DNA from 2 places in the Exiguobacterium sp. UBA7533 genome. Region 1 is predicted to be linked to the other one. Evidence: a T-box and tRNA genes for the amino acid it is inferred to sense, from the RefSeq annotation. Region 1 holds a T-box; the other holds one or more tRNA genes.
The links. A T-box is a leader RNA that pairs with one kind of tRNA and senses whether it is charged. The one in region 1 lies ahead of ileS (isoleucine--tRNA ligase), so its partner is inferred to be a tRNA-Ile.
Positions count from the first base shown of each region.

Region 2: it has a tRNA-Ile gene. The T-box ahead of ileS (isoleucine--tRNA ligase) is inferred to sense a tRNA for this amino acid. The anticodon was not compared.

Region 1 covers NZ_DLMP01000005.1:484,696-500,334, reverse strand. The annotation lists gene B2U10_RS10160 (helix-turn-helix transcriptional regulator) at 177-383, shown strand; gene B2U10_RS10155 (hypothetical protein) at 385-768, shown strand; gene B2U10_RS10150 (hypothetical protein) at 911-1,330, shown strand; gene B2U10_RS10145 (GNAT family N-acetyltransferase) at 1,335-1,883, opposite strand; T-box leader at 1,968-2,213, shown strand; gene ileS (isoleucine--tRNA ligase) at 2,270-5,353, shown strand; gene B2U10_RS10135 (hypothetical protein) at 5,364-5,576, shown strand; gene B2U10_RS10130 (RNA-guided endonuclease InsQ/TnpB family protein) at 5,697-6,773, shown strand; gene B2U10_RS10125 (hypothetical protein) at 6,910-7,239, shown strand; gene B2U10_RS10120 (GNAT family N-acetyltransferase) at 7,256-7,732, shown strand; gene B2U10_RS10115 (hypothetical protein) at 7,726-7,962, opposite strand; gene B2U10_RS10110 (hypothetical protein) at 8,021-8,677, opposite strand; gene B2U10_RS10105 (glyoxalase) at 8,809-9,495, shown strand; gene B2U10_RS10100 (hypothetical protein) at 9,526-9,936, shown strand; gene B2U10_RS10095 (NUDIX hydrolase) at 9,957-10,430, shown strand; gene B2U10_RS10090 (aminoglycoside phosphotransferase family protein) at 10,616-11,395, shown strand; gene B2U10_RS10085 (AAA family ATPase) at 11,425-12,030, shown strand; gene B2U10_RS10080 (hypothetical protein) at 12,027-12,659, shown strand; gene B2U10_RS10075 (CDP-glycerol glycerophosphotransferase family protein) at 12,705-14,648, opposite strand; gene B2U10_RS10070 (glycosyltransferase) at 15,028-15,639, shown strand, end outside.
Region 2 covers NZ_DLMP01000003.1:230,528-246,166, reverse strand. The annotation lists gene B2U10_RS06795 (bifunctional ADP-dependent NAD(P)H-hydrate dehydratase/NAD(P)H-hydrate epimerase) at 1-89, shown strand, start outside; gene B2U10_RS06790 (bifunctional diguanylate cyclase/phosphodiesterase) at 241-2,070, shown strand; gene B2U10_RS06785 (GGDEF domain-containing protein) at 2,131-3,210, opposite strand; gene B2U10_RS06780 (5' nucleotidase, NT5C type) at 3,309-3,878, opposite strand; gene ispG (flavodoxin-dependent (E)-4-hydroxy-3-methylbut-2-enyl-diphosphate synthase) at 3,977-5,086, opposite strand; gene B2U10_RS06770 (hypothetical protein) at 5,254-5,739, opposite strand; gene B2U10_RS06765 (Na/Pi cotransporter family protein) at 5,947-7,590, shown strand; tRNA gene B2U10_RS06760 (tRNA-Met) at 7,717-7,790, shown strand; tRNA gene B2U10_RS06755 (tRNA-Ile) at 7,802-7,875, shown strand; gene B2U10_RS06750 (alpha-amylase) at 7,991-9,451, shown strand; gene B2U10_RS06745 (superoxide dismutase) at 9,545-10,153, shown strand; gene B2U10_RS06740 (peptidoglycan D,D-transpeptidase FtsI family protein) at 10,287-12,359, shown strand; gene B2U10_RS06735 (PstS family phosphate ABC transporter substrate-binding protein) at 12,585-13,529, shown strand; gene pstC (phosphate ABC transporter permease subunit PstC) at 13,619-14,560, shown strand; gene pstA (phosphate ABC transporter permease PstA) at 14,562-15,470, shown strand; gene pstB (phosphate ABC transporter ATP-binding protein PstB) at 15,566-15,639, shown strand, end outside.

The sequences.
Region 1 (15,639 bases):
TCCTGAACGATAAAAAGAAATTTCAAGCTACTTGAGATAAAGATCAAAGCACTTTCTGATGAACAGAAAGTGCTTTTTCATATTAAATTTGAATCTGAAATGTCAATAGTTTTTGACATAATGATGGAAGTTCATTACAGTGGAGATGTAAAAAGAATTTGACACGTCGTGGAGGAATGAACGTGAGAAACCACATCAAGGAGCGACGTCTAGCAGCAAAATTATCGCAACAAGAACTGGCTGACCGCTGTCAGGTCAGTCGCCAGACGATCAATGCGATTGAAAACAACAAGTATGATCCGACTTTACAATTAGCATTTAATATCGCCAAAGTCTTACGAACACAAGTCGATCATCTGTTCATTTCAGAACAGGAGGAATGAGATGTCTAAGAAAAAAACAGTTCTATTTTTAGTATCACTCGTGACGATAGCGAGCCTTACCGTCATCAGTATGATCTTTGAAAACAATGTCACATTCTTCTCGATCGTTCAATTGGCAATTCTGTTGATCATGTTCTTCTCGTATTTTACGTGGGCACGGTCAGGAGAGGACGAGCGTCCGGTACCTGATGATGAGCTCGGCAAAAAGATTACGGCGGAGAGTGGACTTATTAGCTATAAAATCCTGATTGTCCTGATTTTTGGATGTATCTGTCTCGATTACTTTTTACATAAATCAGCGAATCTGTTATTGATCGTCTTATTCGCGATTGCTTTAGTTATCTTACCGATCATTGAGTTCATGAAAGCACGATCTTATCGATGAAAAGGAATGATAGTTGAGCATCTGTAGGAGAAATATTGTAATACATTATAAAAAGACACATTCTAAGTATTAAGAACATGTCTTTGTTAGTGGAAAATGTTGATGAACAATAGCGGATTTTCAATCGAGGAGGACAACCGACGTGGAAGAGTTAGAGTACCGGTTGCGAAAATATATTGCTGTGATGGACTTTGAGAAAGCAGCGAAACTATTTTTGGAGTTAACGGAAAAAAAGCGATTCGACATGATCCTTAGTGTAGGGTTTGAGACGTTTAATCTCACTATATATGCTTTTATGAATTATTTACTACAACACCATGAATCAAGTGAGATACATGATCTGACATCTTCATTGATGCTACATCCACTTTGTCATCTCGAGGGAGCTTGCGTAATCGCTTTATTCCATGCCAAAAAAGCAGCCGAACTAGATCCTGATAACATCGATTTGTATATCAGTTTGTTGATGTTTGAAAAGCATCCCGATATCTGGTTTGCACAATCAGAAGTAGAAGAAGTCTACCGACGGATAAAAGACTTAGAGTCCAGAAATCTAATGTGAGACCTTAGACAGACCAATCACTCTGCAATAACGAGTACATATACAAATCATCAAATTGACCGCGTGTTTTTTCATATTGACGAAGCAACCCTTCACGCTGAAAACCAAGTCGTTCAAGCAATCGTTGCGATGTGGCATTATCGGGTAAAACGAGTGCTTCGATTCGGTTGAGCGAAAGTTCTGTAAAGCCATATTCGATGACCGCAAGCGATGCTTCCTTCGCGATGCCTTGTCCCTGATAGGCAGGGCTCAACTCAAACCCAAGTTCTGCCCGCTGATGGCGTTCCGCTTGATTCAAGAAACCGCAACTACCGATGATGACATCGTCTCCTGATAACGCAATCCCAAAACGGATACCCGTACCCTCACGACGAATTGAGGCATACCAGTCAATCTCTTCAAGCGCGTCTGCTTCTGATTGAAAGGCGGCGAGTCCCATCTGTTTGACGACGTGTTCGTCTGATAAATAGGCTAGGACACTCGTAGCATCTTCGGGTAACACTTCGCGTAAGACGAGACGATCCGTTTTAAGCGTTGGGAAAGTATGTAACATTCAAAAAACTCCTTTGCAAGAAAATGTAAAAAGTTATTGTGCAGTGTTTAAGGCATATGGTAAGATTCTCCACAACAAGAGCATATCATTTCGTTGACGAGAAAGAGTAATGATTGTCCCTCTGCCTTACAGAAAACCGGGATTGCTGAGAACCGGTAGCCAGATCAATCATGAAGATCCTCTCTGAGAAGTCACGCTGAACCATTCAGTAAGCGTGACCGGGTGTCCACCGTTACATGGAATGCACATGATAGTGTGCAACTAAGTGCTGTCGAGAACGAGTATTCTCGACGGAATATGGGTGGTATCGCGGTGAAGTCCGTCCCTGTCAAAGGGGGCGGACTTTTTTGTATTCTCTTAGTTACTGACAAAGGAGCGAACAAGAGATGACGTCACAAAACCAAGCAGAAACCGTACAACAACGCGAGGCGCGTGTCCGAAACAGATGGAAACAAGACCAGGTCTTCGCACGATCGATTGAGCAACGCACGGAAGCGGAATTCGTATTCTACGAAGGACCTCCGACTGCGAACGGATTACCCCACGTCGGTCATGCGCTCGGACGAACCGTCAAGGATACCGTCGCCCGCTATAAGACGATGAAAGGGTTTCGGGTCGAGCGAAAAGCCGGCTGGGATACGCATGGACTACCGGTCGAACTCGGTGTCGAGAAACAACTCGGGATCTCTGGCAAACAAGCAATCGAAGACTACGGTGTTGAAGCATTCATCGCACGCTGTAAGGAAAGTGTCTTCTCCTACGAGGCACAGTGGCGTTCCTTCACGGAAAAACTCGGCTACTGGGTCGACATGGATGACCCTTACGTGACGATGGAGGACGATTATATCGAAAGCGTCTGGCATATCCTCGGGACGATCCATGACAAAGGCTGGTTGACGAAGGGACATCGTGTATCACCGTATTGTCCGAGCTGTCAGACGTCACTCAGTTCCCATGAAGTCGCGCAAGGCTATCAGGACGTGACGGACTTATCGGCGACGGTTAAACTCCCAATAGTCGGCATGGAGCAGACGTTTCTACTTGCGTGGACGACGACACCATGGACGTTACCGGCAAACGTCGCGGTGGCGGTTCATCCGGAATTGACGTACGTCACAGTATCGTTTGAAGGAGAGCTATTCATTGTCGCAAAAGCGTTAGTCGCTGAACTGTTCTCGGAATCCGTCGAGGTCGTATCCGAACAGCTTGGTGCGGAACTCGTCGGCTTGCGTTATGCACCACCGTTTGATTTCGTGACGCCGGAGAACGGTCACACGGTCGTCGGGGCTTTCTTTGTCCAAGCGACGAGTGGAACCGGACTTGTCCATCTTGCCCCAGCGTATGGGGAAGAGGATTACCGGGTCGTAAGGGAAAACGGACTGTCATTCGTTAACGTCGTCGATGCTGCTGGGTGTTACACGGATGCCGTTCCACCACTCGTTGGACGATTCGTCAAAGAGTCAGACGTCGCGATCATCCAGTTGCTCGCAGAACGGGGACGCTTGTTTTCGAAAAAACGCTACACGCACAGCTATCCACATTGTTGGCGATGTGACGCGCCACTGCTCTATTACGCACAAGATAACTGGTTCATCGAGACGACGGCCGTCAAGGAACAACTCCTTGCGAACAATGCGTCTGTGACGTGGTATCCCGATCACGTCAAGGAAGGGCGGTTCGGGAAGTTCCTCGAGCAACTCGTCGACTGGAACATCAGTCGTAATCGCTACTGGGGCACACCACTGAACGTCTGGGAGTGTGAAGCGTGTGATACGACGTTTGTTCCGAAAAACAAGGCTGACTTGTTGCACCGGACGACAACACCAACGGAATCCGTCGAACTGCACAAACCGTACGTCGATGCGTTATCGGTTTCGTGTCCGACGTGTCAAGGAGTGATGCACCGAACACCAGAAGTGATTGATGTCTGGTTTGATAGCGGAGCGATGCCGTTCGCGCAACAGCATTATCCATCACGGACGCAGACGCTTAACCGGTATCCAGCCGATGTCGTCATCGAAGGCATCGATCAGACGCGGGGCTGGTTCTACAGTTTGCAAGCGATCTCGACACTCTTCACAGGACAGCCTGCCTATAAGCGCGTCCTCGCACTCGGTCACGTCCTCGATGAGAACGGACAGAAGATGTCGAAGAGTCGTGGGAATGCCCTCGATCCAGTGGCATTGATCGAAGCATATGGTGCTGATAGCCTGCGCTGGGCGCTACTCGTCGATAGCAGTCCGTGGAGTGCGAAACGGTTTGCCGAGCGGATTGTCCAAGAAGCAAAATCAAAACTAGTCGATACGCTGGATCATGCTGTCCAGTTCTATCTGACGTATGCAGAATTGGACGGATTTGATGGCTCACGTCCGCAAAAACGGACGCGTCTCGACGAATGGTTGCTCTCGCGTGTCCATCAAACGACGCAAGATGTGACGGATGCGATGGACGATTATCAATTGACTCAAGCAGCACGGAGTCTCGCGCAACTCGTCGATGAGATCAGTAACTGGTACATCCGCCGTTCTCGGGAACGTTTCTGGCAAGCTGACTGGTCGGAAGAGAAACAAGCCGCGTACACGACGCTCCACTTCGCACTTTCGACGACGGCACGACTACTCGCTCCGTTCACGCCGTACCTTGCTGATGATGTCTATCAGCGATTAACAGGAATGAGCGTGCATGTAGCGGATTATCCGGTTGTCGATCCAAAGATGCTCCGACCTGATCTGGAATATGAGATGATGCAAGTCATGTCTGTCGTCGAGTTAGGACGACAAGTTCGTAATACGCATGCCTTAAAAGTCAAACAACCGCTTGCTAGCCTAAGCGTCCAATCGAGCGAAACCTTTTCGTGGGCGGACTATACGGCAATCATCCAAGAGGAACTGAATGTAAAAGACGTCCAAATCGTCCCGACGACGCAAGCGACGACACGATTTCGTCTAAGACTGAACTTCCGCGCAACCGGAGCAAAATTCGCACAGCAAGCGAATGCGATCCATCAATGGCTACAACAACTGACTGCACAGGAGACTTCAGACTTGCTCGAGACAGGAAGATTGATCTACCAGACCGTATCAGGCGATGAAGTCGAAGTGCGTCAAGCAGACGTCATCGTCGAACCGATCGTCAAGACGGGTTTTGCTGCTGCGACAAGTGGTGGACTCACCGTGACGCTCGATACGCGGATCACGGAAGCACTGGAGCAGGAACGCTGGATGCGGGAGCTCGTCCGTTATATCCAGTCGGAACGAAAGGCACGAGCGTTATCGCGGGACGCCCGAATCGATCTCGTCTTGTCGGTCGATGCGACGTTCCAACCGATCGTCGAGACGTTTGAGCCTTTGTTATTCAAACACCTTGCCTTATCCTCCGTGCGAACTGAACCGCTACAAGGAGCAGGGGATGTTCAACTAGGTGGACACGATGTCGGTGTCTCGTTCACACCAACGAAAGAATATTGTTAAGGAGAAGAGCATGATTGCATTAGAAGCAATAAAAGGTCGACTCGTCGACGGTTTGTTAGAGGTCCAAAAAGAAGAAGGGGAAGTAGCCCGAGAACGTTTCATCTTTAGCCGAGGAGCGACGGACGAACAGCTCGCGCTGTTACCTGCGTGGACGGCAGACGACTATCAGACGTTCTTACAGAATGTACGAGCGAGAAAGCCCACTCTTTTAGGGGTGGGATGATAGCGAGTTCGGGGACGGGTGTCTTCAGACACCGCATGTCCCTGACTGTTCTTCCTGATGAAATGCATTTATAGTAATTCTATAATGGAGTTGATTATTATGATGAAGGAGGTGTCAAAGATGAGTCAAGTCGTCACGGTAGAAGTTCGAATCTATGCCACGCATCGTCAGGATGCCATCCTAAAAAGGATGGGCAAGACCTATATCCAGACCGCCAACCGAGTCGTGGCGAACATGGTCGCCTCCGAGGACGGGAAGAGGTGGTCGAGCAAGGACATCGACACCCCCCTTCCGAGCGCCGTGAAGAACCAACTCGCAGGAGATGCCGTCGGCATCTACAAGAAGGCGAGGAAAGAGGATTTCAAACGCATCCCTGTCCTCAAAAAGCCGGTCTGCGTCTGGAACAATCAGAACTATTTCTTCGACTTCGAGAGCATCTCCTTCCCCATTTGGATGGACGGGAAGTCCGTGAAGATGCGATTCCGTGCTGCCATGGTTGACAAGGACAATCGGAATACCCGACTCCTTGCCAACAAACTCGGGACGCTCAGGGTCACGAAGAAGGGAAGGAAGTGGATCGCTCAGATTTCCGTCCATGTCCCGACCGTCCCTCGGACGGGGGTACGGGTGATGGGGGTTGACCTCGGACTGAAAGTGCCGGCGGTCGCCGTCACCGATGACGACACGACCCGTTTCTTCGGGAACGGTCGTAAGAACAAGTATATGAAACGCAAGTTCCGTGCGGAACGGAAGGCACTCGGCAAAAAGAAGAAGTCGAAGGCTATCAAACGACGCAATCAGAAGGAACAGCGGTGGATGCGGGACAAGGACCACAAGGTCAGCCGAGCCATCGTCGATTTTGCAAGACAGAAGAAAATCTCTGTCATTCGCCTCGAACTCTTGGCGAACATCCGACAGACGGCAAGAACAAGCCGTAAAAACAACCAGAACCTCCACTCATGGTCGTTCTATCGTCTCGCGTCCTTCATCGAATACAAAGCCGCCTTGTCGGGCATCAAGGTTGAGTATGTGAACCCCGCCTACACGAGTCAGACCTGCCCATCCTGTTCCGTCAGGAACAAGGTGAGGGATAGGGTCTACACGTGTGCCTGTGGGTTTAAAGGACATCGAGACGCCGTCGGTGCGATGAACATTCGATACGCACCTGTGATGGATGGTAACAGTCCATCAGCCTGAGAACCTATACGGTCTGTCTCAGGAGGGGTGATGGCACACCCCTACCTCAAGGCTCGGACGAAGCAGAAATGGATTGAGTCCGCCAAGCACTTGAGAATCCCACCCTCACCAACGGTGTGGGCTTGCGGCTTTAGCCGTGGGAGTGTCAAGTCAACATAACGGGGCGAAGCTGTTTCAACACGAAACGTTATCCTACAACGATGGGTTCGAACTCTTTTCAATCGAGGATTGCCTGACGTATAGCGAGATGTGGGAATGTCCCGAAAACTTCTTGGCGATCGGCGCAGGACCAGACGGGGAGTGGATCGTCTACGAGATGAATCGTCCGGCAGGAAATCGGATTTGGAGTGGGGAATTTCTTAATTTCGAGGAATGGGAGGAAGACGCGATGCCGTTCGGCTTCGAGCGATGTCTCGACTACTTGATCGTCGCGCAAGGCACGCCATTTTGGGAGTGGTTCCGTTAAGAAAGGAAGAGGTTCAGTGGACATTCAATTACAGACAGCGTCTCTTGCAGACGCTGCGAAGCTTCATACGCTTCAAATCGAGGCGTTTTCAGAGACGCTCGAGCGGTATCAAGATTTTGCAACGAATCCGGCGAACGAATCGATCGATCGTGTTATTCACCGGATTACGCATCCGAGCAGTACGTTTCATCAAATCATCGTCGACGATGTCGTCGTCGGCGGGATTTGTGTCGTTGCGAAAGCGCCAAGTCGCTACGCGATCAGTCCGATGTTCTTGGTTCCGGTCCGTCAAGGTGAAGGGATTGCACAACGCGCAATACAACTCGTCGAAGCAGCGTATCCGACTGCTGCGACATGGGAACTGCGAACGATTCGCGAAGAGACGCGCAATTGTTATTTCTATGAGAAGATGGGTTACCGATTGACCGGTGTCAGTCAACCGCTCAATGAACGAGCGACACTCGTTTCGTATCAAAAATCCGTGTCTCAGTGAGCTTGTTTTGTCGGAAGGAAGAACCACCACAAATTCGTCACCAAAGCAGAGAGAACGGCAAAATTAAAGAGATAAAGGCAAAAGAAGAAGACGAACTCGCCGATGTCTTCTAAGCTAGCTAACGGATTATCGATCAAGTACGATTCGTGACTGACGCCGAAGATGAATAAAGGAAAGAAGACATAAAAATATCGTTTCCAAAAGAACGAAGCACAACCTGTTTGGAACATATGAGCACCTCCTGAAGGGATGGCACGCTTCTTCTGACCAGAAGAAGCGTGTGTTCGTTTACGATAAAGACGGTGTACCGACAATCTCGACGTGCCGCGTGACCGTATCAAACAAGCGTGTCCGCGTATCGTTATGAGACAACAGTAATGGCTCACCGGTCTCATCATAGACGAAGGCAATCGGAATCGAAAAACCACAGTTACGGTACGAACCATCGGCATGACTCGTCCCGATCATGAGCGCTTGTTGCGCCTGACTGATGATACGCGCTTCACCGGACCATTCGACGTACTGTTCTTCACTAAACATGCCGACACCGATTGGATTGAAGATGAGATCAAGTCCGGATTCCTCGCTTAGTCCGTCTTTTCCTAAAAAGATTTCGCGGCAAAGGACGTACCCGTAACGTAACGCACCATCGTTTGCTGTTGAAGGCGTATAAAGCGGTCCAGCTTCTGGTGTTTTTGCGCGATCAAGAAGAATCTTCCCGCTCGCATCGATGATGACAGCGCGATCGAGATTCGCTTCATCCTTGTAACCCGTGACGACGGCTGTCTCGAACTGCTTGGCAAGATGTTGCACGCGTTCGAGTTCCGTGACCGTACAATAGCCTTCCGGATAGACGATCAGATCGACTTCAGGATAAGCGGCAATCTCGTGCTCGAATTGTGCGAGCCCAGTCTCGCGTTTCGGTTGAGCAATTAATAGTTTCATCAAAACATCCTCTCAGGCATAAATATATCTGAAAAATCAGACTTCCTTCCGTCATGATTTTACCATTAGTGGTAAAATAAAGCATATCGCTTTTTGATAAATTTTTCTGTAAGTGAAGGAAGGTCAACAGCATGAACATTTCGAAAACCATTCTTGTGACACGCAACCTACAGGCAATGAAAGATTTTTACATAAACCAGATCGGTTTCCCGCTCGTCTCGGAAACGAACGAGTCGTTTACGATGCAAATCGGTACGGATCAGTTGACATATCGACAGACTAACGATGTTGATACGCAATACCATATGGCGTTCAACATTCCGGAAAACGTCTTCGAAGAAGGGAAAGCGTGGCTTGTAGAACGGACACCACTTTTGATCGAAGACGGACAGGACGAGATTTATTTTGATTTCACGGATTCGCATTCCTGCTATTTTTATGATTCAGATGAAAATGTCTTGGAATTGATCGCGCGGCATCAAATCAATCCATCTAAAGCGGAACTGACGTTTGATGTATCCGATATCCTCGGAATCGGTGAGATGAGTCTGACGGTGAAAGATGTGCTTGAAGTGGGTGAACAGCTAGCGGAGATTGGTGTTCTCGAGCGACGGGAACGTCCACTAAACGTTGCGTCACTCAACTTCCTCGGACCGGTCGCGGATGGAACGCATATCTTGCTCGTCCCAGAAGGTCGGACATGGTTGTTCTCACCGAAGACGGCGAAGGTCAGTCCGATCGAGATGGAACTCGACGGCAGACATCGGGTCCGGCTTGACGCAGCAGGTGTATGGCATCAAAGTACTGTTTCTTCATAATTCATTATTCTAAAAAGTGAGGGAAGTAAGATGAACAAAGCGGTGAATGCGAGTATCGCGTTCGGATTATTATTGTTCGTGTGTGGTTTCTTTTTTCTATTTGGCTATTTGACCCGGTCAATGCCGATTCAGCAAGGTGGTGACCCGGTCATCTTACCAATCGCAGCACTTCTCGTTCTCCTACCGTTCGTCATCCGTGAAGGCATGCGCGTCTTGACGCATGTCGCGTTGACACGTCGACAGGTCGGAGTACTCATCTTACTTGCAATCAATGGAATCATACTTAGTAGTTGGATTGAGGTGCAACAGAATGTTGCCGTAATCGATTTCCGTTCCCTCTTTACGATTCATACGTATGTTCTCTTTGTTTCGGGCATCATCTTGTTGTGTCTCCTATTGACGGGGCTCAAACGGATGCGCGTCCGAACGAGAGTGATTTAAATGGAAAAGGACTGAATGACATGGGATACATCACAGAATTACGTAAATTCGTCGGCACACGACCGCTCGTCATGGCAGGAGCGTGTGTCATCGTCGTCAACGATAAACAAGAAGTCTTGTTACAACTTCGGCAAGATAACGGTTGCTGGGGACTCGCTGGTGGAGCGCTTGAGATCGGTGAGACGCTTGTAGAGACAGCAAAACGAGAACTAAGAGAAGAGACCGGTCTTGAAGCGGAGCATCTCGAATTATTGAACGTCTATTCGGGCGATGCGTTTTACTATAAGTATCCGCATGGGGATGAGGTCTACAATGTCATCTCGGCATTTTTGTGTACGGTCTATACGGGAGAAATCGTTCGGGATCCGTCAGAAGTCGTGGAATTACGCTTCTTCGCCATGGATCAGCTACCAGAAAACCTCAATCCACCGGAACAACCGATCTTGATGGAGTGTGTTCAAAAACAACGGACAGCGCATCACGTCTCCATTTGAAGCAAAGGGTAAAACAAAAATCTTGAATGAACTTTTCATTCAAGATTTTTTGTTGCACTGGACGCGTTTCAGCCTGAAGCATCAAGAAGACGATAGAAGATGGAAAAGTGATGCGTTTATTAGAAGGATTGGCTGGATGATTTGAGAAACGATATAACGAAATAAGTGATAGGAGAAATATGGCGATGACTAACGTAAATAAAGGTTCTACCGCAACCGTGATGACAATCTCTGACGAACGAGTACGCAAATACTTCCACGAATCGATTGAAACACAGCGAATCGTACAGGAATTTCGTATGCTTGAAGAACTTGAGCGGACGACTATCCCGACGCCAAACGTATATGCCGTTGAATTAGAAGATTCGCCGTGCATTGAGATGCAACGGATTGACGGTAACGAATTGTTAGACCTGTTTGAACCGGAGCGAATAACCGTGCTCCTCGCATCCTTCGCAATGTTACATCAAAAAATCCATCAGCATCAATTGCTTGTAGCACCTAGGTGGCACGATGTCGCCAATCAAAAAATACGTCATCTATCACCCCAGTTACGCTTGAAGGCGGAACGATTGTTAGAGACGCTTCACCTTCCACAACAGCAAGGATTGCTCCACGGGGACTTTCATTTTCAGAACATCCTCGTGACAGCGGATGAAAGGTTCGTCGTCATTGATTGGCATGATGCGACGACAGGTCCACCAATCGCGGATGTCGCACGGACATTGCTCTTACTTCGAATAGCAGGTGGAACAGCGGTGCCGGACGAGGTGCGACGATACGTCTGTCGCGAATACCTTGACCGCTATCAAGCTGTTTCGTCAATTCAGCTATCGAACCTTGCAGACTGGTTACGACTCATGGCCATTCTTAGGACGCTTGAGCAAATCCCGGGTGCAGAACAAAGTCAGTTAACGGAATTGATCAGTCACCCAGACCTCAGCTCTTATTTTTTTAATACTTAAAGCATATGCAGGCAGGAGGAACGCCATTAATGAGAACCATTATCTCGATTCAAGGCGGCATGGCTTCCGGGAAGACGACGCTTGCGCGAGCGCTCGAAGACGCTTACCCGGAGTTGCATGTCTATTATGAAAATCCATATCCGATCGTTCAAAAAAGAAAAGAGCTCGGATTAGACATCCGTACCGAAGACGGATTCGTTGAGAATCAGCGCTTGTTCATTCAAGCGGAAATCGAACGATTTCGCCATTTTCCCGATGGACACATCATATTAGATCGTGGTCCGGAGGATCTTGAATTCTATACGCTTCATTATCCACAGATACATGGGCAAGACTGGGATATGGAATCTCGTTTAAAGACGGAACTTGAGGCATTAAGAAGGTATCGGTCCGACCTGATTATTTATTTACATGCACCAGACCATCTCTTACGAGAGCGGCGCGACGCTGATCATACAAGAACTCGTCAATCTTTTGAACAACATCAACCGCTTTGGGCACTCGAAGAGAAATGGTATAAACAGTTTCCAGTCTATCCGATTGATACGACAGCGAAAACGCCGGAGCAAGTCCGACAAGCAGCAGTTCATCAGCTGTCTTCCATCGGATTCTTAAGAAGGGAGAACGAGATATGAAATGGAAAGGGAAGATCTATTCCCTCATCGAGGGACAAGACGAAAAAAAGGTCTACTGGATAGAACAAGGAAAATCGGTTCAGATCGGACAGACCTACGAAACGATTCGGTTAGAAAAGACATCACATCAATCTATTTTGGTACGGGAGCAAGAATTGGTGTCAGAAAAAATCGGCAATCGAACGATCCACCTGACGATTGATGCAGAAGACTATACGCCACTCGAATTCGTCGAGTACCAAGATGGCGTCCAAACCGTGCATGCGTTGTATCGAGCGGATGCAGTCGTAATTACGCGAGGCAATGAGCAGTCTGTCCTACCGATTCATACCGAAAGTGTTGATCTGTTTTCAATCGAATTGTTGTTGCGAGAATTACCATTAACCGTAGATTCGACGCTCTCGTTTAGCGGCTTTAATGCCGTTTCCGGACGTGAGGTGCCAGTTCAGGTACATCCTTTGCGGTACGATCGATTGACGACCGAATCAGGCGAACACGTAGAGACACTTTGCGTCCACGTTGCGTTTGGTGAGCGGGTTCAGTATTACTGGATTGATCCAGTCAAGCGGGAGTTGTTAAAACAGTCCTCACAGATTGCGGACGGGATCTCATTGGAATTTCGTCGATGAAAAAGGAGCAACGAAACGGTAGACCGTCTCATTGCTCCTTGTCTGTTATAGATGAAAATGATGTTGCATCGCTTCAAAAATCCGCTTACTCGCCTTTGTATCATCAAAAGCATAGATGTGACTGAGATTGCGCTTAAAGCGTTTCGGCATCTTCAATTCGCGTAACGACTCCATCAAGGCTTCTCTGGATTCGATGACGTCTCCTGGTAATAAGTCTGTCGATTCACCAGCGTTATCTTCACCGATCAAGACAGGTGGGCGATAGTAGAGTACCTTTTTGTGCATCAAGGAGAAATCGAGACCAACACTCGAATAATCCGTAATCAACACATGATGATTCTCGAGTAGCTCCTTGACTGTGAACACATCCTGACCGACGACATCGAAGAAATCCGAATGGAACAAGTGGCTGAATTTTTGGAAATTACGATGGAGGTAGAACGAGACTTCATACTTGTTGTCCATCACTAAGTTTTTCAACCGTTCGTCCGTGATTAACGCTTGAAACTCCTGATAATAGTCACTTTCCATGAACTGCTCGTCCGGATATGTATCAAGTTTCGGTCGCCATGTCGGCATGATTAAAATCTTCTTCCGATTCTTATACCGCTTGAGCCAACGTGACCGTTCGGTGATCAATTGATCAAATCGGGCCATCCCTGTTACGACGATTTCATCCGCATCAAATCCGTAGTCGCGTTCAATCAGGTTTTTTTCTCTTTCCGAAGACACAACGAATAAGTTCGTAAAGGGATGGGGTAATTTTTTACCATAAATACTACTCACATCTTTCGAACCTGTCACACCGTGTTGCAGGAAGATTTTGTGTTTTTCCTGAATGAACTGTTCTGTCCGATACGTCGAGAAGGGAAGGGCATAACTCGATGAATGCGTATGACATAAAACGTCCGCAGCCTGAACGACCTCGATATTCTCCGGAGATTTATAGAACACGATATGGTTCTCATATCCGGCAAGATTTTTGAGGTCCGGACTCGACCGACTGATGATGTAGTAGATGTTGAAATGTTTCTGGTGCTGGTCAACAAGGTACTTGAAGAAAATCATCCCATTATCTTGTGCTTTATCCGGATATTCATAACAGACGATCGTCTTCTTAGTGGGATCCAGTCCAAGTAACGGTCGGGGATCTGCGTAATATTTGACAGTCTCGACTGGCACCGGGATTAGACGCATTGCAAGGCGTTCCGACACGGTCGAATAGGGACGAACCAACACATCGTATTGCTCATTTAACGGCAACCAGTGCTCGTCATTCAAGAGTTCTGGATGATTTTTAAAGTGACGAATCCGAGGTGTGAATCCAGATATCGGCATCTCACGAATCGAAAAGCCAAATAAAAGATCATAGATGTTCGCGTTAAAGGCATCGTATGTATACCGGTCACCGAGCAACTGCTCAACGAGTTCTTTATCGATCACGGCTTCGACTTCGGTTCTGAAGCGACAGGCGTCGACTGGTGTGACGGTGAAGCGTTCGATCGGGAGAGCGATTTTTTGTTCCTGATGTCTGAATTTAACGAAACAACTCGGTTGCGCGACTGCGACATACTTCGAGTGAAACGAAAACTTCAACAGAAGCACGTCGTCTTGACGCGTCATGCCCTCAAACTGGACATCTCGGTCGTAAAAATTCATGATGGACGGTTTTTTGTTGTAGATCAGACTGAGCTCATCGTCTTGATCGATGAAAATGAAATAGGAATGTTTCCCTTGTTTGATGTAACTGTTCGGTGCGATGTCAAGGGGTTCGGAAAGATGTTTGAATGAGACTGGTGTTCCAAGTTCATCGACGAATTTAATAGGATGATTCTTTTTTCGGAAGATACTGAGTAACGCATCGACCGATAGCGAAAAACCTGTTTCTGTTTGTTGTACAGGTATATGTTGTTCGTTAATAGCTAAATATAGGGTTTGTTGCGGGAGATTCTCAATCAAAAACGTATGGTCACGACAGGTGATTTTCATTGATGCATGGCTTCCTTTCTTACTCTGGATCATATGGTCTCTCTATTACATTCTTCACCATACAATATCTTCCGATTTCTGCAAAGATGTAGTTTGAATGGAAATCAGTGAAGTGGCGTTTATCTACTTAAACTTGTTGGGTAGAATCGACCGATCGTTCAGCTTTGCGAACTACTAGTTGCAGAACCATGACAATGATTGGATATTATGCAAAAATAATTGACTTTGTTCGTAAAAAAGGGGATAAATAGAAATTATATTGGTTTTAACTGTCTGAACAAGACACGTTTAGAAAATAGCAGATTCGGTAACATATATAGGTTGACCTCACACAAAAAAAGAGAGATCGATCTTAAAGGGTAGAGGAGAGTAATTACAAATGCTGTATACTGTTACATCGACATTACCACCGAAACATGGTGGTAGAACGAAATCGTTGTTGAGTCGGATCGCGCTTATGGAAAAAGAACTCGGTGCTGGATCGACGATCGTTACGACGAACTACAATGCAAACTATATGGAAGTCTACGAGCTGTTCCGATCGGAAGAAAAGGTTGGTCCGATGGTCCAGTTCGAAAATATTTACGATTGGCTGTCTGATTACAAACTGTTAAGTATTCCGACGACTCGTTTTCGAAATAAGCCGATCATCAAAGAAACGGCGCGTGAAATCGAAGGGTTGAAGAGCGTCGAGAAAAAAGGTAGTGACGCTGTCCGCTATTATGATGATGAGGATGAGTATGTCCTGTATCGCCGATTTTATCCAGGAACGCAAGTCGTCGAGTTCGAAGACTTCATGACGAATGCTTCTCCTAAAAAAGTCGAGCGCTGGGAATACAACGTCTACGGCCAATTGCACCGGAAAACGATCTACTCTCCTGTCCATCACGGAAAAATGATGGAAGAACTGTACGATTCGGAAGGCAATGTCTATTGTAAGAAGTTCTACAATGAAATGGCTCGTCCGAAGCTCGTCTTGATTCAATTATAC
Region 2 (15,639 bases), on a different contig from region 1:
GTGCTTCAAAACAAGTTGAACGACGATTACATCCAAGTAGTTTGTTAGCAACGGATGTCATCGAAGAGTTAGGACGATTTGGGTTATAGGACAATAAATGTTAGAGAAAAGTCTTCCACGACATGTATGAGGGAAGACTTTTCTTTTTAGGAAAGAATTGACACATTCGATACGATAGGAGTATCATCAAGCGATGTCGAAACCTATATACGAAAAAACTAATGGAAAGGAGGGAAATACATGGAGGACATTGTTCGGAAACAACAATGGTGGATCGGAAATTTTGCCCTTTTCATGATGCTTGTTGGCGCTTTAATCATTTATACGACGACGGAAGAGACGATAAAGAATGCATATTTAAGTCGTTCTGTCATTATTTCATTTTTAGTCCTCATGGGGATTTTTATTTTTTATATCAGTCGTCGTAAGATGGACGTGGTGTTGCAAACCCACTTATTGTCCTTGATGTTGCTCGTTGTTCCAATCACTTCGATTAGTTTTTTACCTTATGCGGCGGTCACCGTTTGGGCTAGCAGTTTTTTGTTTTTAATGATCGCTTTGATTTCGTATCAACGAATCATGATGTGGTACGCCATCATCATTGCCATCGCAACTAGTTTTTACGTCATGTGGAATGCCGATAACGTGACGGTGAAAATTGATCCGACTGATCATTATGGACGAATTGGCATGATTATAATTGGTGTTTCCATTGCCCTTGTCATCAATCACTTGCATATCCGTAATTTAAATCGTTTGAATGATTTGGCGATACAACTACACGATACGGCACGCTGTGACGAAGAAACAGGTGTTTTGAATCGTCAAGGATTGAACGAAGTCGATTTCCCAAGACCTGAAAAACAGCTCATTTTTGTCGGGATTCATTTAGAAAATTATTATGAGTTGGCACGGTATTTTGGAGAAGACATTCAGTCACAAGTGTTACGAGCATGTATTGAACGGCTCAAGCGAAAACTACCTCCTTATCAAGCGTTTGCTCGAATCGAAGCAGGAACGTTATTGATCGTCATGAAAAAGCCGGACAAGGTGGCATGTAAGGAAGCGATGGAAAAATTGAGTCAAGAAATTTCCATACCTTACGAAATCGAAGGGCATCATGTCTACGTCAACATATCCATAGTCATCGATAATGGAGAAGGGGCGACGGACAATCGGAAGCGTCGAGTACAGCAGTTATTGACTGCGCTACAGGAAGCCGCTCAACAAAATGAACGTGTGATGTGCATTGACCAAGCCTGGCGAAAGGATCAAGAATTGCGAGTCAAAGCAGCACAATCATTAGCACAGGCTAATATTGAAACGGACTTTCACCTCGTCTATCAATTGCAGTACGATGTTCGATCAGAACAATTCATTGGTCTTGAAGCATTGGTTCGCTGGAAGACCTCGTTGCAAGGAGCTGATCGACCATCCGTCTTCATCCCGATTGCTGAAAAAAGTGACTTGATGATTCGTCTAGGAGAATGGATTTTTGAGGAAGGGTGTAAGACGCGTAAAGCATTGATCGGTCTCGTTCCGGATGAATTTACCTTATCGGTTAACGTATCGCCACGACAATTGACGAGTGAGTCATTCATGCCATTCATTGAACGAACGCTACTCAAGTATGCACTAAAGCCGCAACAGATTAAGATCGAGATCACGGAAAGTCAGTCGCTTGATTTTGAGAGTCAATCGATTCATCGAGCGCTCAAGCGCATCAAAACACTCGATTTTCCAGTTTCTCTTGATGATTTCGGGACTGGTCATGCCTCGTATCACGTCCTCGAACGTTTATTACCGTTACGTCAATTAAAGATTCCAAAGCAATTCATTGAACAAATCGGAGCATCAGAGAAACGACAATCGATCCTTGAGTCGATTTTTCAATTGAGTCAGTCGATGCATGTCGAATGTATCGTCGAGGGGGTAGAGACGGGAGAAGAAGTACGCATTGCCAAAGAAATCGGGATTCATTTGTTCCAAGGCTACTTCTTCGCTAAACCGGTACCACTCGAAGAAATCATCTGTCTACTACAAAAAACGAATGAAGGAACGATTCATTAATCCCTAAAAAGCCACTTCAGTCCGAACCTTTCGGAGAGAAGTGGCTTTTTCATACAGTATTTATGATTGGTACAGTCGATATTGATTTCGACCTTGTGTTTTTGCTTCATACAAAGCAATATCTGCTTGCTTGAAGACCGTTTCAGCGGGTTGATGATGAGCGTAAGCAATTCCAGCAGATACCGTGATCGATACAGCGTGATCCTGCATGACAAATGGCGTTTGTTGAACGGCTGCCACGATTGTTTCTGCTAAATGAATAGGTTCGTAAAGGTCACAATCTGGAATGATGACGATGAACTCTTCACCGCCATATCGACCAACCGTGATAGGTGCGGGACAATGTTCATTCAATACAATCGAAAAATGGCGCAAGACGGCGTCGCCGCCGGCGTGACCATGTGTGTCATTCACACTCTTGAAGTGATCTAAGTCAAACAAGATGACGCCCCAAGAAGCTCTGTTTTTTTCAAGCGTCGTGACCTTTTCCAAAATGACATGTCGATTCGCAAGCCTTGTTAATTGATCGGTCGAAGCGAGATAGGATTGATAAGAGTAAAGAACAAAATGTTGTTGCAGGAGTAGTGACAAACGATAAAACAAAAAGGCTCCGCCAATCGTTAAGATGAAATAAGGAATATAAATCGTCCTCCAGGCATCTACAGGGGAATTACTCGTAATCAGTCGCCAAAGAACAAGTAGAGAACCGACTGTCACGATGGCGGTAAAAAAATATCCTTGCCGTGTAATGAACCGACGACAAATAAATGACAGCATCAAAAAACCGAGTAGCGTCATGACAGAACTAAGTAAGGCATTTATAGAATCGCCATTATCGATTAAAAAACGATAAATCAAAAGCATTAATCCCGTCACTGTGATACTGATGTTACCACCGAATAAAGCGGATAAAGCGAGAGGTAATAAACGCAAATCAATCAGTGCGCCGTTTAAATCAATCGCATGATGCATAAGAAGAATACCGGTGATCCCATTAGCAAAACCAAAATACAGCCGAGTAGATATCATCGAGTCGGGTTGAATCGGTAAACGATCACGAAGCAGATAAAAGGCGAACGTAGAAACGAGAAAAATAATACAAATATTAACAAAAAAGATATTCACTGTAGCAAGCATCATGAAGCACTTCCTATTTTAAAATTTAAAACGAAAATCATTGTAAGATATCTCAGAGTTCAATAACATGAAAAACGGAAAAAACAGCCTAATCGGCTGTTTTAACGAATCGGTGCAAATTTTTGAATCTCTTGAACAGCCTCATTCCATGAAGCGACACGAATAACATTATTCGGTACGGCTTTACGGTTATAAGGTGCGTCGAACAAAATCACAGGGATGAATGTATCTTCTGCAATCTGCACAGCATTCTCTAATCGATCTTCCATAAACAAATCGAGTGATAAATCACGGACGACTTGTACTTTGTCGTGTGATCCCGTCATGATTAAGGAATCAAGAGGAAGTTCATGTTGTTTGATCCACTCTTCAGTTACAGGACGAACGAGTTCCGATCGTGCTGTCACGTAATGGAGATCATATTGCTTCCGCAAATTCCATAAGTGGTGGCGAACATGTTCTTGAGGGATGGACTCACGATAAATTCCTGACTCGTGACCGGAGTTCACCATGTAGTCCCAAAATTCGATTTGATTCATATCCGTATACGTATGCAATTCATATTCAGACGCCTGATTGAAGTCAATCGACGTTCCGAGATGTTTATTCATGTAAGTGAAGCAAGAGGATGGATGTGTGATCGTTCCATCGATGTCGATTCCAATTTTCATTTACAGTCACCCACGTTCTAAGAATTTTTCTTCACTTAGTATAACATAGTCGAAATCGAGATACGAAAAAAGACTCCTCATCAAAGAGGAGCCCTATCTTATACGTGATTTGCTTTTTCGGCTTCTTTTTCAGCCTGTTTTTCGAGGACGATGGCATCGATCTCTTTTTTCAATTCTTCGACCATTGTTGCTTCTGGTACTTTACGAATGATTTCTCCGTGGCGGAACAACAATCCTTCGTTACGAGCGCCGGCGATACCGATATCGGCTTCACGTGCTTCACCAGGACCGTTGACTGCACAACCAAGAACAGCAACTTTGATGTTCGCTTGGATATTTTCGATATAGTCTTCGATTTCTGCAGCGATCGACATCAAATCGATTTCGATCCGACCACATGTTGGACATGAGATCAATGTCGCAGCGTTGGCTGCGAGACCAAATGATTTCAAGACTTCTTTTGCGACTTTTACTTCTTCGACAGGGTCCGCTGAAAGAGATACACGAACCGTATTTCCGATTCCGCGTGAGAGGATCGCTCCAAGTCCTGCTGCTGATTTTAATGAACCAGAACGAAGTGGACCCGATTCCGTAATCCCTACGTGAAGTGGATAGTCAAACGATTCAGAAGCAAGTTGATATGCTTCAAGCGCCAACTGTACGTCTGATGCTTTCAATGAAACGATGATGTCATGGAAGTCGAGGTCTTCAAGGATCTTGATGTGGTGCAAGGCACTTTCGACCATACCACGTGCTGTTGGATAACCGTATTTTTCGAGAATGTGCTTTTCGAGTGAACCAGCGTTTACCCCAATACGGATTGGGATGTTTTTCGCTTTTGCTGCTGTCACGACGGCTTCGACTTTTTCGCGGCGACCGATATTACCTGGGTTGATCCGGATTTTATCGACGCCAGCTTCGATCGCCATGAGCGCGAGTTTATAGTTGAAGTGGATGTCTACGACAAGCGGGATGTTGATTCGGCTTTTGATTTCTGCAAGTGCGAGCGCATCACGTTCTTCTGGACAAGCGACGCGGACGATTTGGCAACCAGCTTCTTCAAGACGTAGGATTTCAGCGACTGTCGCTTCGACGTCGTGTGTCTTAGTTGTCGTCATACTTTGGATGATGACTTCATTATTTCCACCAATGACAAGGTCCCCTACACGAACGGGACGAGTCTTAGAGCGATGGACCATTTTCGGCATATCGAAAATCTCCTTTTGTGGCATACCGCCATATTGTTTATGTTTACCTTTTCTATCATATCGAACTATTCCCTAAAAATCGAGAAACAAGAACGAAAATCGAACATTTACAATTGTTTAATGAAAGTAAGGCGTCCGTCAATCCGTCGGACGCCTGATTTTGATACTCATCGAGATTTACGTGACGCGCGAGGTTTCGGGGAACGGGCAATCCATAATGGCACCAACGTGTAAATGAAGTGCCCGAGGATAAGTAAAGCGACTCCTATTTGATGATGCCCCAATTGGTAAAGAAGCATGCCAAGGGGGAAGGTCCATAGATTCGTTGCAACCGTATAAGGGAACGTCTGACGATATGCCCATGGGCGGGGGAGTAACAGACGAACGAATCCTTTCGTCAAATATGCCATCAAGAGCAAATACAGTAAGACCGCAATAGCGATGAAGATGAAGTGGAGAACGAACCAAATCACGATTGGAATATTTTTTTGTAAAAAGAAGGAATCGATGATCGTCGTCCATAGTGAAATCCAAGCCAATCCACAGAAATACAAAGAAACATCTGATAGACGAAGTCGTAAAAACGAGCGGTTTGGAATTAATGAAGTTTGTAAGTAATTAATGAGTTGACGTAAAAAAGACAAGAATATCACTCTTTCCATTGTTTTATAACAGATTTTTTGGTTTGTCTATTTGTTCATAAATAAAGGAATTATTGTAGTGGTACAGATTAATAAAACCTTAACAATTGGATGTCGGGAAAACTGTTTACAAGTTCATCAGACCTTTACATAATAGGGGGGTCGAAAAAATAAACTTTACAAACACATCAATCCACATCAAATAAAGGAGCTGGCAAGATGAACTATGATTTGCAGGAAATGATTTTTACCTTCATCGGTGGACTTGGGATTTTCCTTTTCGGTATTAAGTATATGGGAGATGGTCTCCAAAAAACAGCGGGAGACCGATTACGTTATATCCTCGATAAGTATACGACGAATCCACTATTAGGTATCTTAGCAGGTATCGTCGTCACGATATTGATTCAATCGTCATCCGGTACGACTGTCATCGTCGTCGGACTCGTGAGTGCAGGTCTGATGAATTTACGACAAGCAATTGGTGTCGTCATGGGAGCGAACATCGGTACGACGATCACGGCCTTTATCATCGGGTTCAATGTTAAAGAAGCGGCACTTCCGGCAATCGCCATTGGTGCTTTCTTGATCTTCTTCTTCAATAAAGAACGTGTTCAGTATATCGGACAGATTTTCTTTGGTTTCGGTGCATTGTTTTACGGTCTCACATTGATGGGGGACGGGATGGCTCCGCTCGAATCAAGTGCCTGGTTCCGAGAGTTGACTGTCTCGATGTCGGATAACCCATTGCTTGGTGTATTCGTCGGAACTATCTTTACAGTTCTTGTTCAGTCGTCATCTGCGACGATTGGTATCTTACAGGAGTTGTATGCTGGTGACATGATCGATATCAAAGCGGCACTACCGGTCTTGTTCGGTGATAACATTGGAACAACGATTACGGCAGTACTTGCAGCACTTGGTGCGTCGATCGCAGCCAAACGGACAGCCGCCGCACACGTCATCTTCAATATCATCGGAACAATTTTGTTCTTGATCGCATTACCAGTGTTCTCAAGCTTCATCGCATGGATTACAGACGCGCTTGGTTTAGAACCGAAAATGCAAATTGCTTTTGCACACGGAACGTTCAATGTCGTCAACACATTGATTCAATGTTGGTTCATCGCACAAATCGCATGGCTCGTTCAAAAAATCGTACCAGGTACGGATACGACGATCGATTCAAAACCGCGTCATCTCGATCAAAACATCTTAAATCAATCTTCTGCGCTTGCCTTAAACCAAGCGAAACTTGAAGTTTTGCGTATGGGTGAATTCTCAAAAGACGCACTTGCAAAAGCACACCGTTACACGCAATCGCATGATAAAAAAGATGTTTCAGAATCCGAGCAGATTGAATATGCGATCAACTACCTGAATACAGAAGTGACGAGTTATCTCGTTAAAATAGCAGCACATGATTTATCAGAACGTGAATCAAACGATCATTCGTTATTGATGCACGCCGTCAATGACTTTGAGCGGATTGGTGATCATGTTGAGAATATCGTTGAATTAATCGACTTCCAGATCGTCAACCGGATTCAGTTCACCACATCTGCGAAGCGAGAGCTTGATGAGATGTATGTCCTGACACAAGAAATCGTCGCTTGTGCGATTCGCGCCGTCGAAGAAGACGATGTCACGCGGGCACGAAAAGTTCTTGAACTTGAAGGGAAACTTGATGCATTCGAACGTTCATTCCGTAAACAGCATGTACTTCGCGTGAATGCTGGTGAATGTACAGGACAAGCGGGAATGATCTTCGTCGACTTACTTTCAAACCTTGAACGAATCGGCGATCACGCGGTGAACATCACGGATCTCGTCCTTGAACAGCGGACAGCATTAATGAACTAAGCGTAGACTTATTTTAAAACAGCTGATTTCGAAAAAAATGAAATCAGCTGTTTATTTTTTTGAAATAGCATATTGACAAGTTTCGTCACATCTCGTAATCTAATAAGAGTAAGAAACATACATCATGGCGGTGTAGCTCAGCTGGCTAGAGCGTACGGTTCATACCCGTGAGGTCGTGGGTTCGACTCCCTCCGCCGCTACTATTACTTAAGGACCCTTAGCTCAGCTGGTTAGAGCTGACGGCTCATAACCGTCCGGTCGCAGGTTCGAGTCCTGCAGGGTCCATTTGGTTGAACGCTTCTCGTTGCAAACGGGAAGCGTTTATTTTTGTTCGCTCGGGGAATAGTAAAGGTATTGTAATAATATTCATACTATAGTAACTAAGGGAGAGCGAAGAGAGATGGAACGTAACCATACGATGATGCAGTTTTTCGAGTGGCATGTAGAGAATGATGGAAAGCACTGGCAACGTTTGAAAGAACGAGCGCCTGAATTGCGTGCTGCTGGCATCACGTCCGTGTGGATTCCCCCAGCATCGAAAGGTCAGTCGGATGAAGATACAGGATACGGGATCTATGATGTCTATGACTTAGGCGAGTTCGATCAAAAAGGAACGGTCCGGACGAAATATGGCACAAAGGATGAACTGGTCGAAGCAATCGAAGTTGCCCATGAGAACGATATCGCTGTTTATGCGGATGTTGTCATGAACCATAAAGCTGCAGCAGACGAACTCGAAACGATTAAAGTAGTGGAAGTCAATCCAGAAGACCGATCGAAAGAAATTTCAGAAGAGTTTGAAATCGATGCGTGGACGAAGTTTACTTTCCCAGGTCGTAATGGAAAGTATTCGGATTTCGTCTGGACACACGAATTCTTCAATGGAACGGATTTTGACGCGCGCGAAGAAAAAACAGGAATCTTTAAGATTTCCGGAAATAATAAAGATTGGAACAACCAAGTAGATGATGAGTTCGGCAATTATGATTACCTCATGTTTGCAAACATCGACTACAATCATCCGACGGTACGGGAAGAAATGATCCGTTGGGGACACTGGTTCAAGGACACGATCGATTGCCAAGGCTTCCGTCTTGATGCAATCAAGCATATCAACTATGAATTTGTCCGTGAATTCGCGAAATCGATGATGGAAAGCAGCGAAGGCGATTTTTACATGGTCGGCGAGTTTTGGAAGTCAGATCTCGACGATTGCCGTCATTTCCTAGACAGTGTCGACTACACGATTGATTTGTTTGATGTTCCGCTTCATTATAAATTCCATGAAGCTTCCAAGCAGGGAGAAAAATTTGATTTAACGACATTGTTTGCGGATACGCTCGTCGAGTCGCATCCGACGAATGCCGTGACGTTCGTCGACAATCACGATTCACAGCCTGGCGAGTCGCTAGAATCATGGGTGGATGACTGGTTCAAGCAACATGCCTATGCAGCGATCTTGTTACGTAAGGACGGATATCCATGTGTCTTTTACGGGGATTACTATGGCGTCCAAGGACCGACCCCTGTCGAAGGAAAAAAAGAGATGATCAATGCCCTGCTCTATACGCGCTATCATAAAGCATACGGAGAACAACAGGATTATCTTGATGACCCGCACTGTGTAGGCTGGGTTCGTCTTGGTGTCGATGAAATCGAGAACTCAGGTTGTGCCGTGTTGCTTTCGAACGCCGACATGTGCGAGAAACGCATGTTCGTCGGTGAAGAGCGTGCGGGTCAAGAATGGTTCGACTATACAAACCATCAAGATCATCCAGTCGTGATTGACGAAGAAGGATTTGGTGTCTTCCCGGTTCCGGGCGGAGGCGTCTCTGTTTTTGCTCCGCAAGAAGTCGAGTAAATCCGAGGGTCTTGACTTGCGTCAACACAGGTACTTTTGCTAGTCTTAAAGGGTATTGAAGTTTTCGAAAATAGCACAAAGGGGGACATGAACATGTCAAAATTTGAATTACCAGAACTCGGCTACGCTTATGATGCGCTTGAGCCACATATCGATGCTCGTACGATGGAGATTCACCACACGAAACACCACAACACGTATGTCACGAACGTGAATACGGCGCTTGAGGGTACAGAACATGAAGGAAAGTCACTTGAAGAACTTCTTCAAAACTTGGATGCTCTCCCAGCAAACATTCAAACTGCAGTCCGTAACAACGGTGGCGGTCACTGGAACCACTCATTCTTCTGGAAATTGTTGAAGAAGAACGATGGCGCTGCTCCAACAGGGGAACTTGCAACAGCAATCGACGAAGCATTCGGATCATTTGATGCATTTAAAGATGCGTTCGCAAAAGCAGCAACAACTCGTTTCGGTTCTGGTTGGGCTTGGTTGATCGTTGACGGTGGGAAATTGGCAGTCGTTTCGACTCCAAACCAAGATACACCAGTCATGGAAGGCAAAACGCCAATCCTTGGTCTTGATGTTTGGGAACATGCATACTATCTCAACTATCAAAACCGTCGTCCGGATTACATCAATGCATTCTTCAACGTCGTTGATTGGGACCACGTAGCGAAGCTTTACGCTGACGCGAAGTAATGGAAAGAAGCGTATCGTTCAATTGTGAACGATACGCTTTTTTTAATGCGGAAAATCATGGGATAGGTTGTTATGGAAAGTTTCCTTCTATATAATGAAACAAGATGACTTTTGAACGATAGGGGAGTACGCCATGGCTAAACGAATCACCGTACGAGGAAGACGGCGTAATCATCTGCCGCTTCGTCTGAATTTAATGTTCTTCGTCGTTTTTTTATTGTTTGCGATTTTGATTTTCCGTCTAGGAGTCGTTCAAATCGTCAATGGTGAAAAAATTTCGCGGGAAGTCCAAAAAACGGAGATGACTGCATCAAAGTATGAAGTACCACGTGGTAAGATTTATGACCGGGATGGTCGTCTACTTGTCGATACAATTTCTAAATACTCCATTGTATATCGTCGCGCACAATCGACGAAAGTAGATGAACGTATTGAAATCGCGCAGCGTCTCGCAGCAATCATTGATCTGCCTAAAAAAGACTGGAAAGTCACGGAACGTGACATCAAGGATTTTTGGGTCGCGACGAACACGGAAGAGTCGGATCGTCGTTACCAAGCAGCAGTGAAAAAGAAGTATCCTTCAACGGAAGCACAAAGTAAGCTTTCGATTGCGGAACAAGATCAAATCCGCCTGGATGCGATCACGAAAAAAGATATTGATTACGATGATAAGACGATGGAAGTCATTGCGATCAAACATAACATGGAAGTCGGTTATGCGCTTGATCCACAACTCGTCAAGCTCGGTGCGTCTGCAAAAGAGATGGCAATCATCGATGAAAATTTAGAAGATTTGAAAGGTGTATCGGTTGAACCGTTTTACGAACGCTCTTATCCGTATGAAGGAACACTTCGAAACATCTTCGGAAAGTACTCGAAGATTCCGGCAGAACAACAAGCGGAGTTCAAAGCAAAAGGATATAGTTTGAATGATCGTGTCGGGACTTCGTTCCTTGAGCAACAGTACGAAGATCTTCTGCGCGGGAAACCGGCATACGATGTGTACGAAACGTTTAATGGAGAACCGGTCGGTGATCCAAAACGTGAAGAAGGCGAGTCCGGGAAGGACCTCGTTCTAACCGTTGATGCGGAATACAATAAAAAAGTAGATCAAATCATGCAACAAGCGATCAAAATGGGTCGTGGCATGGGTAGTCGTTATTTAAAAGAAGGATATGCCGTCGTCATGAATCCACAAACTGGTGAGATTTTAGCGATGTCAGGTCAAAAGCTTGATCCTTCGACTGGGAAGTTCACGGATGTAGCGATTAATAATGTCTTGACGTCTCTTCAAATCGGTTCAACGATCAAGGGTGCGACAGTTGCGATGGGACTACAGGAAGGTGTCATTCGTCAAAACGAAGTCATCAACGATGCGCCGATCACAATCGGAGGTACAAAAAAAGGATCATATGTTAACATGGGACCGATTACGGATTTAACGGCGCTTGAGCGCTCGTCGAACGTCTATATGTTTAACATTGCGATGCGGATGGCGAAATATCCGAGCAATGGGATTGCTGGTGCGAGCGTGGATGGAGCAGCTGCCATCATGCAGAATTACTATAGTCAGTTCGGTCTTGGGGTGACGACAGGTGTTGATTTGCCTTACGAAGCAAAAGGTGTTCAAGGGACGCCAGACCGTGTCACGTTGTTGATGGACCGAGTCATTGGTCAGTACGATGCCTTTACGCCGCTTCAAGTCGCGCAGTACATTTCAACACTTGCGAACGGTGGTTATCGAGTTCAGCCTCACTTCTTAAAAGAAGTATTGGCGTCGAACTCGATTGAAAAGGGTACGAAAAAAGTCGATTACAGCTTTAAAACGAATTATCTGAACCGGATTGAAGTCAGTCAAGATAATATTGATCATGTCCGGGAAGGGTTGCACCGTGTTGTAAAAGGTGAGCGTGGTACAGCCAAAGTCATCGCACAAACTGGAATCGATGCTGCAGCAAAAACAGGTACTGCACAGGTCAGCGTCTATGGGGATGACGGAATCGCCTTACGTGACGGAAGCGGGCAACCGGTTCGTTCATTGAACTCGAATCTTGTCGGTTGGGCACCGTATGACAATCCAGAGATGGCGTGGGCCGTGTTCCTTCCTTACATGGAACAAGAGACTGTCAACTCGAAAATCGGTCATGATCTTGTCAAAGCGTACTTCAACGTAAAGGACGTACCGTGGCAGACTAAGCCAAATTAACTAGAAACTAAGCGAGGGTGAGCAATCACTCTCGTTTTTTTGTTTGTATTGACCTTTTTTTGTAATGGATTTCGAATTGTAAACACTAAAAAACACGCCTTTACAATTCTTTTACGTTGGATTCATTTCGTTTTAATAGTTCATCCGTAGTATAAGTCTTGTAAGGAAAACGGATAAAAAGTCGTAGCATCGTCAGCGACATACTTTCGAGGAGGAAAATTAATCATGTCTTGGATGAAAAAAACAGCACTCATTACAACGGTAGCATCAATCGCAGTAGTGGGGGCAGCATGTGGTAACGATAAAGGCGGTTCTGCTAGTTCATCTGATTTAAAAGGGAAAATCGCAATCGACGGTTCTTCTACAGTCTTCCCGATCATGGAAGCTGTCGGTGAAGAATATTCAACGGAACAACCTGACGTAAATGTCACAGTCGGTGTCTCTGGTACGGGTGGCGGATTCAAACGCTTCGTCGTCGGTGAAACGGATCTTTCGAACGCATCGCGTGAAATTAAAGAAGAAGAAGCAGCTGAAGCGAAAAAGAACAACATCGAATATACAAAACTTTCACTTGCATATGATGGTCTAACTGTTGCAGTCAGCAAAGATAATACATGGGTAAAAGAACTCTCGCTTGATCAACTCGAAAAGATTTGGCTCGATCCAAACGTTAAGACTTGGAAAGATGTTGATTCTTCTTATCCGGCTGAACCACTGAAGTTCTTCAGCCCAGGGAAAGATTCAGGAACATTCGACTTCTTCTCTGAAAAAGTACTTGAGAAGAAAGACATGCGTAAAGACGTTCAACTGTCTGAGGACGATAACGTACTCGTCAAAGGGGTTGAAGGAACGAAAGGTGCGATTGGTTACTTCGGTTATGCCTACTACGCTGAAAATAAAGATAAGTTAAAAGAAGTACCACTTTCAGCTGAAGGAAAAGATGCTGTCGATCCAACACCAGAAACAATCAAGGATTTATCTTACCCGCTGTCACGTGAAATCTACACGTACGTCAACAACAAATCATTGAACGATAAAAAACAGGTGGCAGACTTCGTGAAATTCACGAACGAAAACGCTGGAGATTTAGCTGAAGAAGTCGGTTATATCAAAATGCCACAAGATCGTTACGATGAAAACACAAAAGCAATCGAAGATGCAATGAAATAATCATCGAGTCATGAGGATGGCCCAACCGGGGAAGTCTGTACCGGTTGGGTCCCGTTCTCATGTCAAGAAGGAGTAGGGAGCGAAGAAGGATGAATTCAACACCCAATAAATCGGTTCGCGAGCTGATTCAACAGAACCGACAGCAAAAATTCAGTGTGAAAAACGTCATGGAACGCATCATGCCGATCGTTTTATTTCTGTGTGCGTTCGTCTCGGTCGTTACGACCATCGGCATCATTCTCACGTTAGTCATTGAAACCGAGCATTTCTTTGAAGTCGTTCCGTTCAAGGAATTTTTCGGCAGTACGAGCTGGTATCCACTGAACTCTCAACCAGAGTATGGGATTTGGCCGCTCGTCGTCGGTACACTTGAGATTACCGTGATTGCGATGCTAGTTGCCGTGCCGATCGGCCTCACGTCTGCGATTTATTTAAGTGAGTATGCGTCAGACCGTGCACGCCGTATCTTAAAACCGATTTTAGAAGTCTTAGCTGGTGTTCCGACGATCGTTTTCGGATTCTTCGCGTTGACGTTCGTCACACCACTACTCGTTAAATTAATTCCAGGCATTCAAATCTACAATGCGCTCAGTCCGGGGATCGTCGTCGGTATCATGATCATTCCAATGATCGCCTCGATTTCTGAGGATGCGATGAGCTCTGTTCCTAAAAAAATTCGTGACGGTGCGCTTGCTCTTGGTTCGACACGTCTTGAAGTCGCATTAAAAGTCGTTGTTCCCGCTGCCTTGTCCGGAATCATTGCTTCAATCGTACTCGGAATGTCTCGGGCGATTGGTGAGACGATGATCGTGACGATCGCTGGTGGTTCGAATCCGACAGCTGCTGTTAATCCACTCGAGCCGGTCCAGACGATGACTGCGTATATCGTTCAGGTCGCTTTAGGCGATGCTGGATTTGGAACAGTTGAATATTACAGTATCTATGCGGTTGGTACGCTCTTGTTCGTCTTTACGTTATTGATGAACTTACTCGCGAACTGGATCACACGCCGCTTCAGAGAGGAGTATTAAGATGGCCTTACCAGAAAAGCAACCTGTCACAAAAAAATTCATCGACCCGGTCGCAGTTAAGAAATCCATTAGCCAACGCCTCGTCGTCAACAATGTAACGAAAGTCATTTTCCTCGTCGGTCTGTTTTTCGGTCTCGTCGTCTTAGGTATTCTCCTATTCGGCGTCATCCGTGACGGTGCTTCGTGGTTATCACTTGAATTTCTACAAAACGCACCATCTCGTCGTGCGGAACGTGCCGGAATCTATCCAGCGTTAATGGGATCGATCTTCTTGATGCTCCTGATCATCCCGATGATTTTCATCATTGGTGTTGGAGCAGCAATTTATTTAGAAGAATATGCAAAAAAGAGTCGGATGACATCGTTCATCGAGGTCAATATCTCGAACCTCGCAGGTGTTCCGTCGATCGTCTTTGGTTTACTCGGATTAACGTTCTTCGTTCGTAATATGGGCTTCGGTTCGACGTTGATTGCTGGAGCTTTGACACTTGCATTGATGAGTCTTCCGGTCGTCATCGTTTCTTCTCAAGAAGCAATTCGCGCCGTGCCACAAGCGATGCGCCATGCATCACTCGCACTCGGTGCATCGAAATGGCAAACGACGTTCAAAGTCGTTCTTCCGGCATCACTTCCGGGAGTCATTACAGGAATCATCTTAGCTGTATCCCGAGCGATCGGTGAGACAGCACCGTTGATCATGGTCGGAGCTGCCATTTTCATCGCCCGTGCGCCAGAAGGGATCTTTTCAGAGTTCACGGCATTACCGATTCAAATCTATAACTGGACAAGTCGTCCACAAGCGGACTTCCAAGGTCTTGCAGCAGCAGGAATCATCATCTTGATGGTCATTCTCTTGACGATGAACTCGCTTGCGATCTGGATTCGGAACCGATTTTCTAAACGCTATTAATCGAACGAGATAGAAGGGATTTCTTTTAAGGAGGAAGACAGATGATGGATACGAAGCTGAATACGAAATCAGTCGTCACAGAAGGGGCAGAGCGTATGAACCAACCAGTAGTAGCACGCGAGAGCGTCTATAACGTTAAAAATTTAAATTTATGGTACGGTGACGATCA